3 regions of the Bradyrhizobium sp. NDS-1 genome follow, and region 2 is predicted to be linked to each of the others. Evidence: predicted binding sites of a transcription regulator. Region 2 holds the regulator's gene; each other region holds the start of a gene.
The links. The regulator PhoB, encoded in region 2, activates phosphate uptake and scavenging genes when phosphate is short. The targets are predictions, from matches to a motif close to TGTCATNNANCTGTCAT.

Region 1 (4,328 bases), 3.2 Mb from region 2:
CATCTCCAGCGCCGCCATGCCGGTGTAATGCATCGCCGCAACACCGGCGCCGACGATGGCGCCGCCGAGGACGATCCACACGGCGCGCGAGGACGATACGGCGATGCTCAGCCCCACGAAGGTCACGGAGATCGCGAAGATCAACGACAGGATCGTCACCGGAATGTTGTAGGCGCCCGCGCCTCCGGGCCCGTAGGCGAGCATCGCGATGAAATGCGTCGCCCAGATGCCGCATCCGCTGACGGCGGCATCGAGGCCGAGCCAGGCCAGACGCCCGGTGCCCTGCGTCGCGCGCGCCCGGTGGAACAGGCTGATCGCCGCCGCGCTGGCGAGCAGACACACCGCGCCGCCAAGCGCGACGAGCCGCAAATCGTGCTCTTCGGTAAGACAGTAGAGAACTTGGTACATCCACGGGCCCCTATGGACCCGCACTTCAACCAACAGAAGTGGACAGTCGGTAACCGGCTAAGCGCCTGTTGCGGCAATGGTGAACGGAAGATGTGTCCATTCACTCGGATTGTTCATCCCCGCGTGTGCGCGCACAGGCGCCAGCCATACGGCCCGACGCCGCGCTTCGGGGACGACGGAATGCGGTGCAGGCATGCAAGCGCCGCGCGGATGACCGCGCGGCGCCATTCCCGTCAAGCCAGCTTAGCTCGCCGCACGCAGGTTCACCTTGCTCTCGGCGAGTTTCGTCAGCTTCATGTCGGTCGCCTTCTCTTCCTCGAGCGTCTTGGCGAGCACACTGGCGCAGTCGTTGCGGCCGAGCTGCCTGGCCCATGCGATCAGGCTGCCGTAGCGTACGATCTCATAATGTTCGGCGGCCTGCGCCGCGTTGATCAGCGCGGCATCGAGCACCGCCTTGTCCGCGACCTCGCCGGCGGTCTCGTCGGCTTCCTCGATGATGCCGTCGATCGCCGGGCAGTCGACCGCCTTCACGGGAACGCCATGCATCTTGAAGACCTCCTCGAGCCGAGCGACGTGCTGCTTGGTTTCCTCGAGGTGCGTCAAAAAGCCCTGTTTTAGCTGCGGATCGGTGGCCTTGCTTGCCATTTTCGGCAGCGCCTTGGTCAGTTGCTGCTCGGCATAATAGATGTCCTGGAGCTGGTGCACGAACAGGTCGTTCATGGTCTTGATGTCTTTTGTGAACAGTCCCATCGTTCCGTCCTCTCGGTTTCTCTGGAACAACACGGCAGCGGCCTGCACGAAAAGCCGCTTATTCCGCCATGTTCGGTTGCTGATGAGGCACAACGAGCGCGCGGCAGCGACGTTCCAAAAAAGCCCGTATGGCTTGCGCTGAAGCAATGCGGACCAAGCCGGGATCTGAGATCATCTCAACATTCGAAACGCACGAGCCGGGCGGTTTCACGACTCATATGCTTAACGCGCCTTCCGATGTGAACCGCGTATGACAAAATGGCCGGTCCTGCGCAGAACCTATTGTTGTCAAGGGCTGCACAAGCCGGTGTTTTTGCCTTAAATGAGCCGGATCATGCCTAGCGATCGATGCCTGCCTATGGCCATCATCGCACCCGATTGGCCAATGCCTGGCCCGGTCGGTCTTGCCCCCCGCCGGGAGGATGAATGCACGGACTGCTGACCGCGCTGAAGCGCGGCTTCAAGAGATGGATCGGCTGGCGACGGCTCGGAGTCGCCGCGAGCATCTTCATCATCGCCTTCGCGATCACCACGCTGGTGCGGACCCTCAAGGGCATCGATACCGGGGTCATCCTGACCGCGTTGACCGAGATTCCCCGCGGGAGCATCGGGCTCGCGGCAGTCTGCGTTTTCTTCGCGTTCTGCACGCTGACCTTCTACGACTATTTCGCACTGCGAACGATCGGCAAGAAGCACGTGCCCTATCGCATCGCGGCGCTCTCCAGCTTCACGTCCTATTCGATCGGTCACAATATCGGCGCCACCGTCTTCACCGGCGGCGCGATCCGTTTCCGGATCTATTCGGATTACGGGCTGAACGCGATCGACGTCGCCAAGATCTGTTTCCTGTCGGGCCTGACCTTCTGGCTCGGTAACATCTTCGTGCTCTCGATCGGCCTGGCCATCCATCCGGATGCGGCGTCCTCGATGGATCAGCTTCCCCCGTCGATCAACCGGCTGATCGCCCTCGGCGGCCTTGCCTCGATCGGCGCATATCTGGTCTGGCTGTGCATGGGCGAGAAGCGGCGGGAGCTCGGCCAGAAGGGCTGGAAGGTGGTGCTGCCCTCGGCGCCGCTGACCCTGGTGCAGATCCTGATCGGCGTGGTCGATCTCGGCTTCTGCGCGCTGGCAATGTATCTGCTGATGCCTGCCAATCCGCCGATCGACTTCATGTCGCTTGCCGTGGTGTTCATCCTGGCGACGCTGATCGGCTTTGCCAGCCATGCGCCCGGGTCGATCGGCGTGTTCGATGCCGCCATGCTGGTGGCGCTGCCCCAGTTCGGCCGCGAGGAGCTTCTGGCGACGCTGCTGGTGTTCCGCATCCTCTATTTCGTGATCCCGTTCGGCCTCGCCATCTCCATCATGGGCACGCGCGAGCTCTGGATGAACGTGGTCGCCCCCTGGCAGGAGCGGCGGCGGCTGGCGGAGGCCTGCGCCCAGGCCAATCTGCCCAAGCAGGTGGCCGGGATGGAGCGTGAACGGGCGCTGCGGCAGGCCGGCAAGCGGTAGGCGGATCCTCGAACCCGTGAGACAAAGGTTGCAGGCGGGGGAGCGATCCTCTCTTATTTCCGCCTCAACTTTGCCGTTGAACACGCGGGCCATGATCCCTCGCCCCCTTCGTTCCCTTTCCGCAGGCGCCCTGCTGCTTGCGGCGATTCTGGTCGCCCTGCTGCCCGAGCGCGCCGTCGCTCAGGACGCCGGCGCCCTGCAGATCAGCTGGGAGGTGCGCAACCGTTTCCGGCTGTTCCGCGAGGAGCGCGACTTCCTGCTCCATGTCGAGAACGCGCGCAACCGCAACATCCTGGCCGCCGAACAATCGCTGGAGCTCCAGAGCGAAGGCCGCGGCTGGGCCCGCAACATGGTCAACCGCCTCTGCATCGACCTCCAGGGCCGGGTCAACCAGCCCTGCACCCGCGACAACACCAAGGAAAACTACCTCACCCCGATCGACCACCCGGTCACCGTGCGCCTCGTTGGCGCGGTGCCGGTCGGCGCCACCTGCGCCTGGTCGTTCGACGACGGCGACGGCCCGCAACAATCGACCTTCGACTGCGCCGAGCCGATCAACCTGCGCGTCCGCTACGGCAAGCAGACGGTCGCAACCGTCGACGTCTCCTCCGGCTCCGATCCGACCCAGCGCGTCCAGACCGAGATCCAGGTCCGCGACATTTTCGTCGCCGGCCTCGGGGACAGCATCGCCTCGGGCGAAGGCAATCCGGACCGTCCGCTGGCGCTGTCCGACGAAGGCTTCTGCTTCCGCTCCTACCTCGGCACCGCCGGTGCGCAATATTACCGGCCGAGCCGCCAGGGCTTCAAGGGCGGCCGCGCCTGCGAGGCGCCGGATACGCTTGCCAACTGGCAACGCTACAGCGCGCTCTGGTTCAACGCGCCCTGCCACCGCTCGCTGTACAGCTACCAGACGCGCACCGCGCTGGCGCTCGCCGTGCGTTACACCCATATCGCCGTGACCTACCTGCCGCTCGCCTGCACCGGCGCCAGCATCGGCGACGGGCTGCTAGGCTCGCAGCGAGCCCGCGAGTGCCCGCCCGGCAAGACCGGCGTCTGCAACACCAGCGTGAACGCCCAGGTCGCCGAGCTGCGCGAAGCGCTCACCGCGGCGAAGAAGCGCCAGCCCGACCGCACACTCGACCTGGTGCTGCTCTCGGTGGGTGCCAACGACGTCTATTTCTCCGGTCTCGTCGCCGACGTGATCGTCGAGACCCCGACCGAGCGCACGCTGTTCCGCCGCTCCGGGGTAATGGCGAGCGTCGACGATTCCCGTGATGCGCTGGCGCGCGAGCTGCCGCAGAATTTCGTCAAGCTGCGCGAGGCGCTGAAGCCCCTGGTCGACGGCGACCTCTCGCACGTGGTCTATGTCTCCTATGCCAACCCAGCGCTCGCCGACGGCGGCGTGCCCTGCCGCGGCGGTCGGGCCGGCTTCGACATCCATCCGTCGTTCAACGCCGACCCACAGCGCCTTGCCCGCGTCTCGACCTTCGTCGACACTGAATTTCTGCCGCAGCTGAAGGGCCTCGCCACCTGCACGCGCGGCGCGCTGTGCCGCGATCCCGAAGCCGATCGCATGACGTTCGTCGATGCGCACCAGGCCGCGTTCGCCGATCACGGCTTTTGCGCCCATTCCGGCAACGATCCCGAATTCGACCGCAGCT
Region 2 (4,328 bases):
CCAACCTGCCGGTCACCATCAACAATTTCGTCCAGAGCCCCTACGCCTATTGGAAGCAGCTCGCCTGGAGCGGCGCGCTGCTGATCACCCTGACCGTGCTTGCCCTGAACATTGGCGCGCGCATCATCGGCGCCGAGAGGACTGCAAAATGAGTGAAATGTCTGTTTCCGTGAGCGCGCCGACCGTTCATCCCGGCTCGCAGCCGCTGCCCGAGGCACCCGCCAAGGTCACCGCGCGCAACCTCAACTTCTACTACGGCGAGCACCATGCGCTGAAGAACATCAATCTGGCGCTCGGCACCAACCGCGTCACGGCCTTCATCGGCCCGTCCGGTTGCGGCAAGTCGACCCTGCTGCGCATCTTCAACCGGATGTATGATCTCTATCCGGGCCAGCGCGCTACCGGCCAGCTGATGCTCGACCAGACCAACATCCTCGACCCCAGGCTCGACCTCAATCTTCTGCGCGCCCGGGTCGGCATGGTGTTCCAGAAGCCGACGCCGTTCCCGATGACGATCTACGAGAACATCGCGTTCGGCATCCGTCTCTACGAGAAGATCTCGAAGTCCGAGATGGACGGCCGCGTCGAGAAGGCGCTGCGCGGCGGCGCGCTGTGGAACGAGGTCAAGGACAAGCTCAACGCCTCCGGCCTGTCGCTCTCCGGCGGCCAGCAGCAGCGCCTGTGCATTGCCCGCACCGTCGCGGTGCGGCCCGAAGTGATCCTGTTCGACGAGCCCTGCTCGGCGCTCGACCCGATCTCGACCGCCAAGGTCGAGGAACTGATCCAGGAACTGTCCGAGAACTACACGATCGCAATCGTCACCCACAACATGCAGCAGGCGGCGCGCGTCTCCGACAAGACCGCCTTCATGTATCTCGGCGAGCTGATCGAGTTCGACGACACCAGCAAGATCTTCACGTCGCCGACCGACCGGCGCACGCAGGATTACATCACCGGCCGGTTCGGCTGAGGAGACGGGACATGGGTACTGAACATACCGCAAAGGCTTTCGACACCGACCTCCAGGAGCTCACCCGACTGGTCGCCGAGATGGGCGGCATCGCCGAGCGCATGATCGTCGAATCCGTCGACGCGCTGATCCGCCGCGACGTCGCGCTCGGCCAGCGCGTCGTCACCATCGACACCGAACTCGACGCGCTGCAGAAGAAGATCGAGGAGCGCGCCGTGCTCACCATCGCCCGCCGTCAGCCGATGGCGGTCGATCTGCGCGAGATCGTCGGCGCCATGCGCGTTGCGACCGACCTCGAGCGCATCGGCGACCTCGCCAAGAACATGGGCAAGCGCGTCGCCGCGCTGGAGACGGATTTCCATCCGCTGAAACTGTTCCGTGGCCTGGAGCACATGACCGACCTCGTGCAGCAGCAGGTCAAGTCGGTGCTGGACGCCTACGCCGCGCACGATCTGCCGGCGGCGATGGCGGTGTGGAAGGGCGACGAGGAAGTCGACGCGATCTGCACCTCGCTGTTCCGCGAGCTCCTCACCTACATGATGGAGGATCCGCGCAACATCTCGTTCTGCATCCATCTGATGTTCTGCGCCAAGAACATCGAGCGGATCGGCGACCACGCCACCAACATCGCCGAGACCGTGTTCTACATGATCGAGGGCCAGGCGATCACCGACAAGCGGCCGAAGGGGGACATGACCAACTTCGCCACGACGATCCCGAATAGCTGAAGACCTCAAGGAGCGACGACACCATGGGCGCACGCATTATGGTGGTTGAGGACGAGGAAGCTCTCACCGAGCTTCTTCGCTACAACCTCGAAGGCGACGGCTATGACGTCGAGACGGTCATGCGCGGCGACGACGCCGACACCCGCCTCAAGGAGCACATTCCCGACCTGATCGTGCTCGACTGGATGCTGCCCGGCCTGTCAGGCATCGAGCTGTGCCGCCGCCTGCGCACCCGTCCCGAGACCAAGCAACTGCCGATCATCATGCTCACCGCGCGCGGCGAGGAGAGCGAGCGCGTACGTGGCCTTGCGACCGGCGCCGACGACTACATCGTGAAGCCGTTCTCCGTGCCGGAGCTCCTGGCGCGCGTGAAGGGCCTCCTGCGGCGCGCCAGTCCCGAGCGGCTAGCCACCGTGCTCGCCTATGGCGACATCGAGCTCGACCGCGACAAGCGCCGCGTGGCGCGCTCGGGCCGGCCGATCGATCTCGGACCGACCGAATACCGGCTGCTGGAGTTCTTCCTGGAGCATCCCGGCCGCGTGTTCTCGCGCGAGCAGCTGCTCGACAGCGTCTGGGGCCGCGACATCTACATCGACGAGCGCACCGTCGACGTCCATATCGGCCGCCTGCGCAAGCTGCTCAATCTCGGCCGCGAGCAGGACCCGATCCGCACCGTCCGCGGCGCGGGCTATGCGCTCGATGATCGCTTCGCGAAGGCGGAGCAGACGTAAGGGGTTCTGGGAAATTCTGGCGACACACTCAGTGTCGTCCCGGACAAGCGAAGCGCTGATCCGGGACCCATAACCACAGGGCGTGGTTTGGCGAAGACTCGGAGTGACCGTCTAGCGCAACATCTGCGCCCTGTGGTTATGGCTCCCCGCGTTCGCGGGGACGACACCGAGTTGGTTGAGGCGCCGTCGCGCTACGGCAGCCGTCGTTGCAGTCAGCAAATCAGCTAACTTACCGCGTGCTCGGCTTGGCCGGTGCACGACGGCGGTCCGCTGCGGGCTGATACGCCACGCGCGAGTGCTGGGCGCAATAGGGCAGGCCGGAGAGCGCCTTGCCGCCGCAGAAGAAGAAATCCGGGCTCGAGGGATCGCCGACCGGCCAGTGGCAGGTCGCCTCGTTCAGCTCCAGCAGCGACAGCCGCTGGCTCATCGGCACCACGTTGTCGTAGGTGACCGGTTCGGCCTCCACTTCGACCTCGAAGGCCTGCGCCAGCGCGGTGTTGCCGCGCGCAATGGGGCGGGTCACCCGCATCATGTGCTGCGCGGGACGCGCCTTGCGCGGCCGGGGTGCTGCCGATGAAGGGCTTTTGGCACGGCCGGACAGACCGAGCCTGTGCACTTTGCCGATCACGGCATTGCGGGTCACATTGCCGAGCTCTGCTGCGATCTGGCTGGCCGAAAGTCCGGCCTCCCAGAACTTTTTCAGCTGCTCGACGCGATCATCGGACCAGGTCAAAACCGTCATTGCACCCTTTCCCTCGCTGCCGGCCAACCATCCTGGGGCCTTGCAGCGAATGCCTAAGCCTTCAAAAACCCGTGTCGTCAGAATCCCTTAAGGCTCGCCGGGCGCGCCACTGACGCCCGAACGTTTACGCCGGTACATGAGGACTCTTGGGATCAGAACCGCTGCACGAGATGTCGTATCTGACAATCCAAACGCTACAATATGGCGTGACTCCCGCGCAAGAGTCCGCCGACTCGCTTCCACATGTTCCGTGGTGAAAACCCGCGAAATCGGCACCGCAAGACTACGGATTCAGCGTTTCCCGAGGCTTTCCCAGCGGCATTGACACCCGTCTTGCCAGGCATAAGATAGTCGCGCGTGCCGCCCTTAAAAGGCGGCACGTTTCGTTTTCCGGGCCGGTCGATGGTGCGTTGCCCAATGCGCGCGTCACACCGTCCGCAACATTCAAGTGGCCGTCATGACTAACAGCGCAGCGCCGCATTTGCTCCCCGTTTTCGCCAGGGCCGACCTCGGTTTCGAACGCGGCGAAGGCTGCTGGCTGATCGCGACCAATGGCGAGCGCTATCTCGATTTCACCTCGGGCGTCGCCGTGAATGCGCTCGGCCATTGCCACCCGCATCTAACCAAGGCGCTGCAGGAGCAGGCGACGAAGCTGTGGCACATGTCGAACCTGTTCCAGAGCCCGGACGGCGAGAAGCTCGCCGTGCGCCTGTGCAACGAGAGCTTCGCGGACTTCGTGTTCTTCTGCAATTCCGGCGCCGAAGCGCTGGAGGGCGTGATCAAGCTGGTCCGCCATCATCACTTCTCCAAGGGCCATCCCGAGCGCTACCGCATCATCACCTTCGAAGGCGCCTTCCATGGCCGCACCCTGGCGACCCTCGCAGCGACCGGCTCTGCGAAATATCTCGAAGGTTTCGGCCCGCCGATGGATGGTTTCGACCAGGTCCCGCATGGTGACCTCGACGCCGTCAAGAAGGCGATCGGGCCCGACACCGCCGGCATCCTGATCGAGCCGATCCAGGGCGAGGGCGGCGTGCGCGCCGCGACGCCGGCCTTCCTCAAGGCGCTGCGCCAGCTCTGCGACGACAAGGGCCTGCTGCTCGCCTTCGACGAGGTGCAGACCGGCATGGGCCGCACGGGAGATCTCTTCGCCTATC
Region 3 (4,328 bases), 3.2 Mb from region 2:
ATGATGACGGTGAGCAGATTGTTGAAGTCGTGCGCGATGCCTCCGGAGAGCTGGCCGACCGTCTCCATCTTCTGCGCCTGCTGGAGCTGCTGCTCGGTCAGCTTGCGCGCAGTCAGGTCGTGGACGATGCCGACGAAGATCAATTCGCCGTCCTGCTGCGCCTGACCCACCGACAGGTCCATCGGGAAGGTCGATCCATCCTTGCGCAGGCCGACAGATTCGCCGCCGGTGGCGAAATGCCGCGTGGCATTGTCGGACGACGCGTCCGCCTCGGGCATCAGCATGCTGACGTTCCAGCCCATCACCTCCTCGGCAGAGTAGCCGAACAGGCGCTCGCAGGCCGGATTGAACAGCAGGATGCGATCCTGCGCGTCGAAAAGGATGACGCCGTCGACTGCAGTCTCGACGATCGCGGTGAGTCGCGCCACGCTGTCGCGCATCGCGCGTTGGGCATCGCTGACCTGCTGCAGCAGAAGCGTCGCGTCCCGGCTCTTGATCTCCTCTTCCTCGAGCGCGGCCTGGACTTGCCGCAGTTCGAATGGAGAGGGAATTGTCAGGATCTTCGGAAGCAGCGGCCAAAGCGCGGCGGCGGTGAAGACGGACGCGACCGCCGTGGCCGCCTTGACGATGCCCTCGATGCCGTAGATCGGAACCCAGAGCGTGTAAATCGACAGCACATGGGTCAGGCCGCAGGCCATGATGAAGACCGCGAATGCCCAGTAGACCCAGCCGAATTTGAGGTCGCGCCGCTTGGTGACGAGAATCGCGAGGGCAAACGGGATCGAGAAATAGGCGGCGGCAATGCAGGCGTCGGCAACGACGTGGAGCCAGATCAGCTGAGGCTCCCATAACAGGCAGATGCCGTGCGGCGAAAGCATGGACGAGTCGAGGAGACGTTCGAAAAAGGCCCACATCGTTCCACCCCAAGATTCCGTTCCAGGCAGCTGCGGGCCGGGCCGGCCCGCAGCATCGGTGAATGGTTCCACCACCTGACGTCTCACTCATCGGCGAAGCAGGTTCGCGACTATACCAAGGGTCCGGCGCGGTTGCATTTTCAAGCCCGCGCCATTGCGGGGCGTGGCCCGCAACATCCGCCTGATTCGGCGTGCGTGCCACGATATCGCGAATCACGGTCGGCCGCGGCCCGGCGCGCTTGCCGGTACTCCGCGGTCGCGCTAGGACAGGCCATGGCGGTGTTCGTATCCAGCAGACGTGTCCGGCGATGACGACCCCGGTCGCACTCACCATCGCCGGCTCCGATTCGAGCGGCGGCGCCGGCATCCAGGCCGACCTGAAGACCTTTGCCGCCCTCGGTGTCTATGGCGCTTCCGCCATCACGGCACTGACGGCGCAGAACACGCGCGGCGTCACCGGCATTCACGCCGTGCCTGCCGACTTCGTCACCGCGCAGATCGACGCGGTGTTCGCCGATCTCGAGGTCGGTGCGGTGAAGATCGGCATGGTGGCCCAGGTCGCCAGCATCGATGCGATCGCGGCGGCGCTTTCGCGCTGGAAGCCGCGGCATGTGGTGCTCGACCCCGTGATGGTGGCGACATCGGGGGACCGCCTGCTCGCGTCCGAAGCCGTCGACGCTCTGCGCACCGGGCTGATGCCGCTGGCGTCCGTGATCACGCCCAATCTGCCGGAGGCCGCGGCTCTGCTCGATGAGCCGATCGCGGCCAGCGAGGCTGAGATCGAAAAGCAGGGGCGACGCCTGCTGGCGCTCGGCTCCCGTGCGGTCCTGATCAAGGGCGGGCACGGCGAGGGCGCGGAGAGCACCGACTATCTCATCGATGCCGACACCACGATCGCGCTCGCCGCGCCCCGCGTTGCGACCCGCAACACGCATGGCACCGGCTGCTCGCTGTCGTCGGCGGTCGCGGCGGGCCTTGCCAAGGGCGAAGATCTGGAAAGCGCGGTGCGCAACGCCAAGGCCTGGATCAGCGCCGCGATCGGCGCAGCCGACCGCTTCAGCGTCGGCCACGGCCACGGCCCGATCCATCATTTCCACAAGTTCTACTGACGCAGGGCAACGCGTGAGCGCACGCCTCGTCCTTCGAGACGACCGCTTCGCTGTCTCCTCAGGATGAGGCTAGCAGCGCCGCGCCCATCGAAACTGCTGCCGCGCATTCGGTCCTCGTCCTGAGGACCCCGCCCGCGCTCAAGGGCACCCCGCCTGCCGCGCCATGTCGCCAGATTGTCGCATGCGACTGATATTCGCGGGGAGGGCGAGGCAAGGCGTGATTCGTATTTGAAGGTGCCTCAAGGGTTCAATCAGTCATCCCCCTGTCACGGGACATTGTTACAGGCTGGCGCATGGGAAGTTACGATGTGAGTGACGAGAGCCCGGAGCGGCGCTTTCGCACGTTGTTCATCTCCGACGTTCATCTCGGAGCCCGCGGTTCTCAAGCCGATCTTCTGCTCGACTTCCTGCGCTACCACGATGCCGATACCATCTATCTCGTCGGCGACATCGTCGACGGTTGGGCGCTGAAATCGAGCTGGCACTGGCCGCAATCGCACAATGACCTCGTCCAGAAGCTGCTGCGCAAGGCGCGCAAGGGCGCCAAGGTCGTCTACATCCCCGGCAATCACGACGAGTTCCTGCGCAATTACTACGGCACGCATTTCGGCGGCATCGACGTGGTCGAGAACACCGTCCACACCGGCGCGGACGGCAAGCGTTATCTCGTCATCCACGGCGACATCTTCGATCTCGTGGTGCAGAACGCGCGCTGGCTCGCTCATCTGGGCGACAAGGCCTACGACTTCGCGATCCAGATGAATCGCTTCGTCAACTTCTTCCGCCGCCTGTTCGGCGTGCGCTATTGGTCGCTGTCGCAATGGGCCAAGCAGAAGGTCAAGAACGCCGTCAACTATATCGGGGCGTTCGAGCAGGCGCTGGCCGCAGAGGCGCGGCGTCACGACGCCGACGGCGTGATCTGCGGCCACATCCACTACGCCGTGATCCGCGACGAGGCCGGCATCCGCTACATGAACTGCGGCGACTGGGTCGAGAGCTGCACCGCGCTGGTCGAGCACGACGACGGCCATTTCGAGATCATCACCTGGGCGGATCATTTGCAGAAGCCGGCAGCCGTGCCGCAGGTCGCGGCAAGAGCCGCATGATAAGGGCAGCCTGATGCGCATCCTGGTCGCGACCGACGCCTGGCACCCGCAAGTCAACGGTGTGGTTCGGACGCTGACCAAGCTCGCCGACGCCGGCAAAAGCCTCGGCGTCGAGTTCGCGTTCCTGACGCCGCAATCCTTCCGCACCTTTGCGATGCCGAGCTATCGCGACGTGCGGCTGGCGATGCCGCGCCCGGCGCGGATCGCGGAGCTGATCGAGGAAGCGCGGCCCGACAGCATCCACATCGCGACGGAAGGGCCGATCGGCCTGATGGTCCGCCGCTATTGCCGCCAGCGCAGGCTGCCGTTCACGACCAGCTTCCACACCCGCTTTCCCGAATATGTCCGCGCCCGCGTGCCAGTTCCGGGCTCGCTGATCTGGCGAGCGCTGCGCCGTTTCCACAGCGCCAGCCGCGCCGTGATGGCAGCCACGCCTGCGCTCGCCCGCGAACTGACGGAGCGCGGCTTCGACAATGTCGTGCTTTGGCCCCGCGGGGTCGACACCGATGTGTTCCATCCCCGCGCCATCGACCTCTGCCTGCCGGCGCCGGTGTTCCTGTCGGTCGGGCGCGTGGCGGTGGAGAAGAATCTCGAGGCCTTTCTCGGGCTCGATCTGCCCGGCACCAAGGTGATCGTCGGCGACGGGCCGGCGCGCGTGGCCTTGGAAGAGGCCTATCCCGATGCGATCTTCCTCGGCGAGAAGCATGGCGAGGCGTTGGCGGAAATCTATGCTGCGGCTGACGTCTTCGTGTTTCCGAGCAAGACCGACACGTTCGGCCTGGTCCTGCTGGAGGCGCTGGCAAGCGGCCTGCCGGTTGCGGCCTTCCCGGTGAAGGGCCCGCGCGACGTGATCGGCGATGCCCCGGTCGGGGCCCTGGATCACGACCTGCGCAACGCCTGTTTCGCGGCGCTCGATGTCTCCCGGCAGGACTGTGTCGCGTTCGCTGCCAATTACACCTGGGAAGCCTCGGCGAGGGTTTTCGTCGACGGCATCAGGGCGGTGGGAGCCGTGCTGCCCGGCCGGAATGGTGCGGAACAGCCCCGCTTCGTCGCCTGACCGCTCAAAATCCTCTCGCGGAGGTGTCTTGCCCGGGCCTCATTGGCCGCGATAACATTCCGCCATGACCGAACAGCTGCTCCCGATCGGCCCCGCCGACATCGATGCCGCGGCGCGCGTGATCGCACCCTATGCCATCCGC

Region 1: the regulator PhoB is predicted to act here: its motif matches at 1,398-1,414, upstream of RX330_RS13660 (YbhN family protein).
Region 3: the regulator PhoB is predicted to act here: its motif matches at 2,277-2,293, upstream of RX330_RS13505 (UDP-2,3-diacylglucosamine diphosphatase).

What each region holds. Positions count from the first base shown of each region.
Region 1 is NZ_CP136628.1:2,957,721-2,962,048, reverse strand. It holds gene RX330_RS13670 (EAL domain-containing protein) at 1-408, opposite strand, end outside; gene RX330_RS13665 (ferritin-like domain-containing protein) at 652-1,158, opposite strand; gene RX330_RS13660 (YbhN family protein) at 1,585-2,667, shown strand; gene RX330_RS13655 (hypothetical protein) at 2,759-4,328, shown strand, end outside.
Region 2 is NZ_CP136628.1:7,363,021-7,367,348, reverse strand. It holds gene pstA (phosphate ABC transporter permease PstA) at 1-152, shown strand, start outside; gene pstB (phosphate ABC transporter ATP-binding protein PstB) at 149-970, shown strand; gene phoU (phosphate signaling complex protein PhoU) at 982-1,698, shown strand; gene phoB (phosphate regulon transcriptional regulator PhoB) at 1,722-2,429, shown strand; gene RX330_RS34455 (GcrA family cell cycle regulator) at 2,659-3,171, opposite strand; gene RX330_RS34450 (aspartate aminotransferase family protein) at 3,629-4,328, shown strand, end outside.
Region 3 is NZ_CP136628.1:2,919,035-2,923,362, forward strand. It holds gene RX330_RS13495 (PAS domain S-box protein) at 1-878, opposite strand, end outside; gene thiD (bifunctional hydroxymethylpyrimidine kinase/phosphomethylpyrimidine kinase) at 1,223-2,023, shown strand; gene RX330_RS13505 (UDP-2,3-diacylglucosamine diphosphatase) at 2,317-3,129, shown strand; gene RX330_RS13510 (glycosyltransferase family 4 protein) at 3,143-4,186, shown strand; gene RX330_RS13515 (threonine/serine dehydratase) at 4,251-4,328, shown strand, end outside.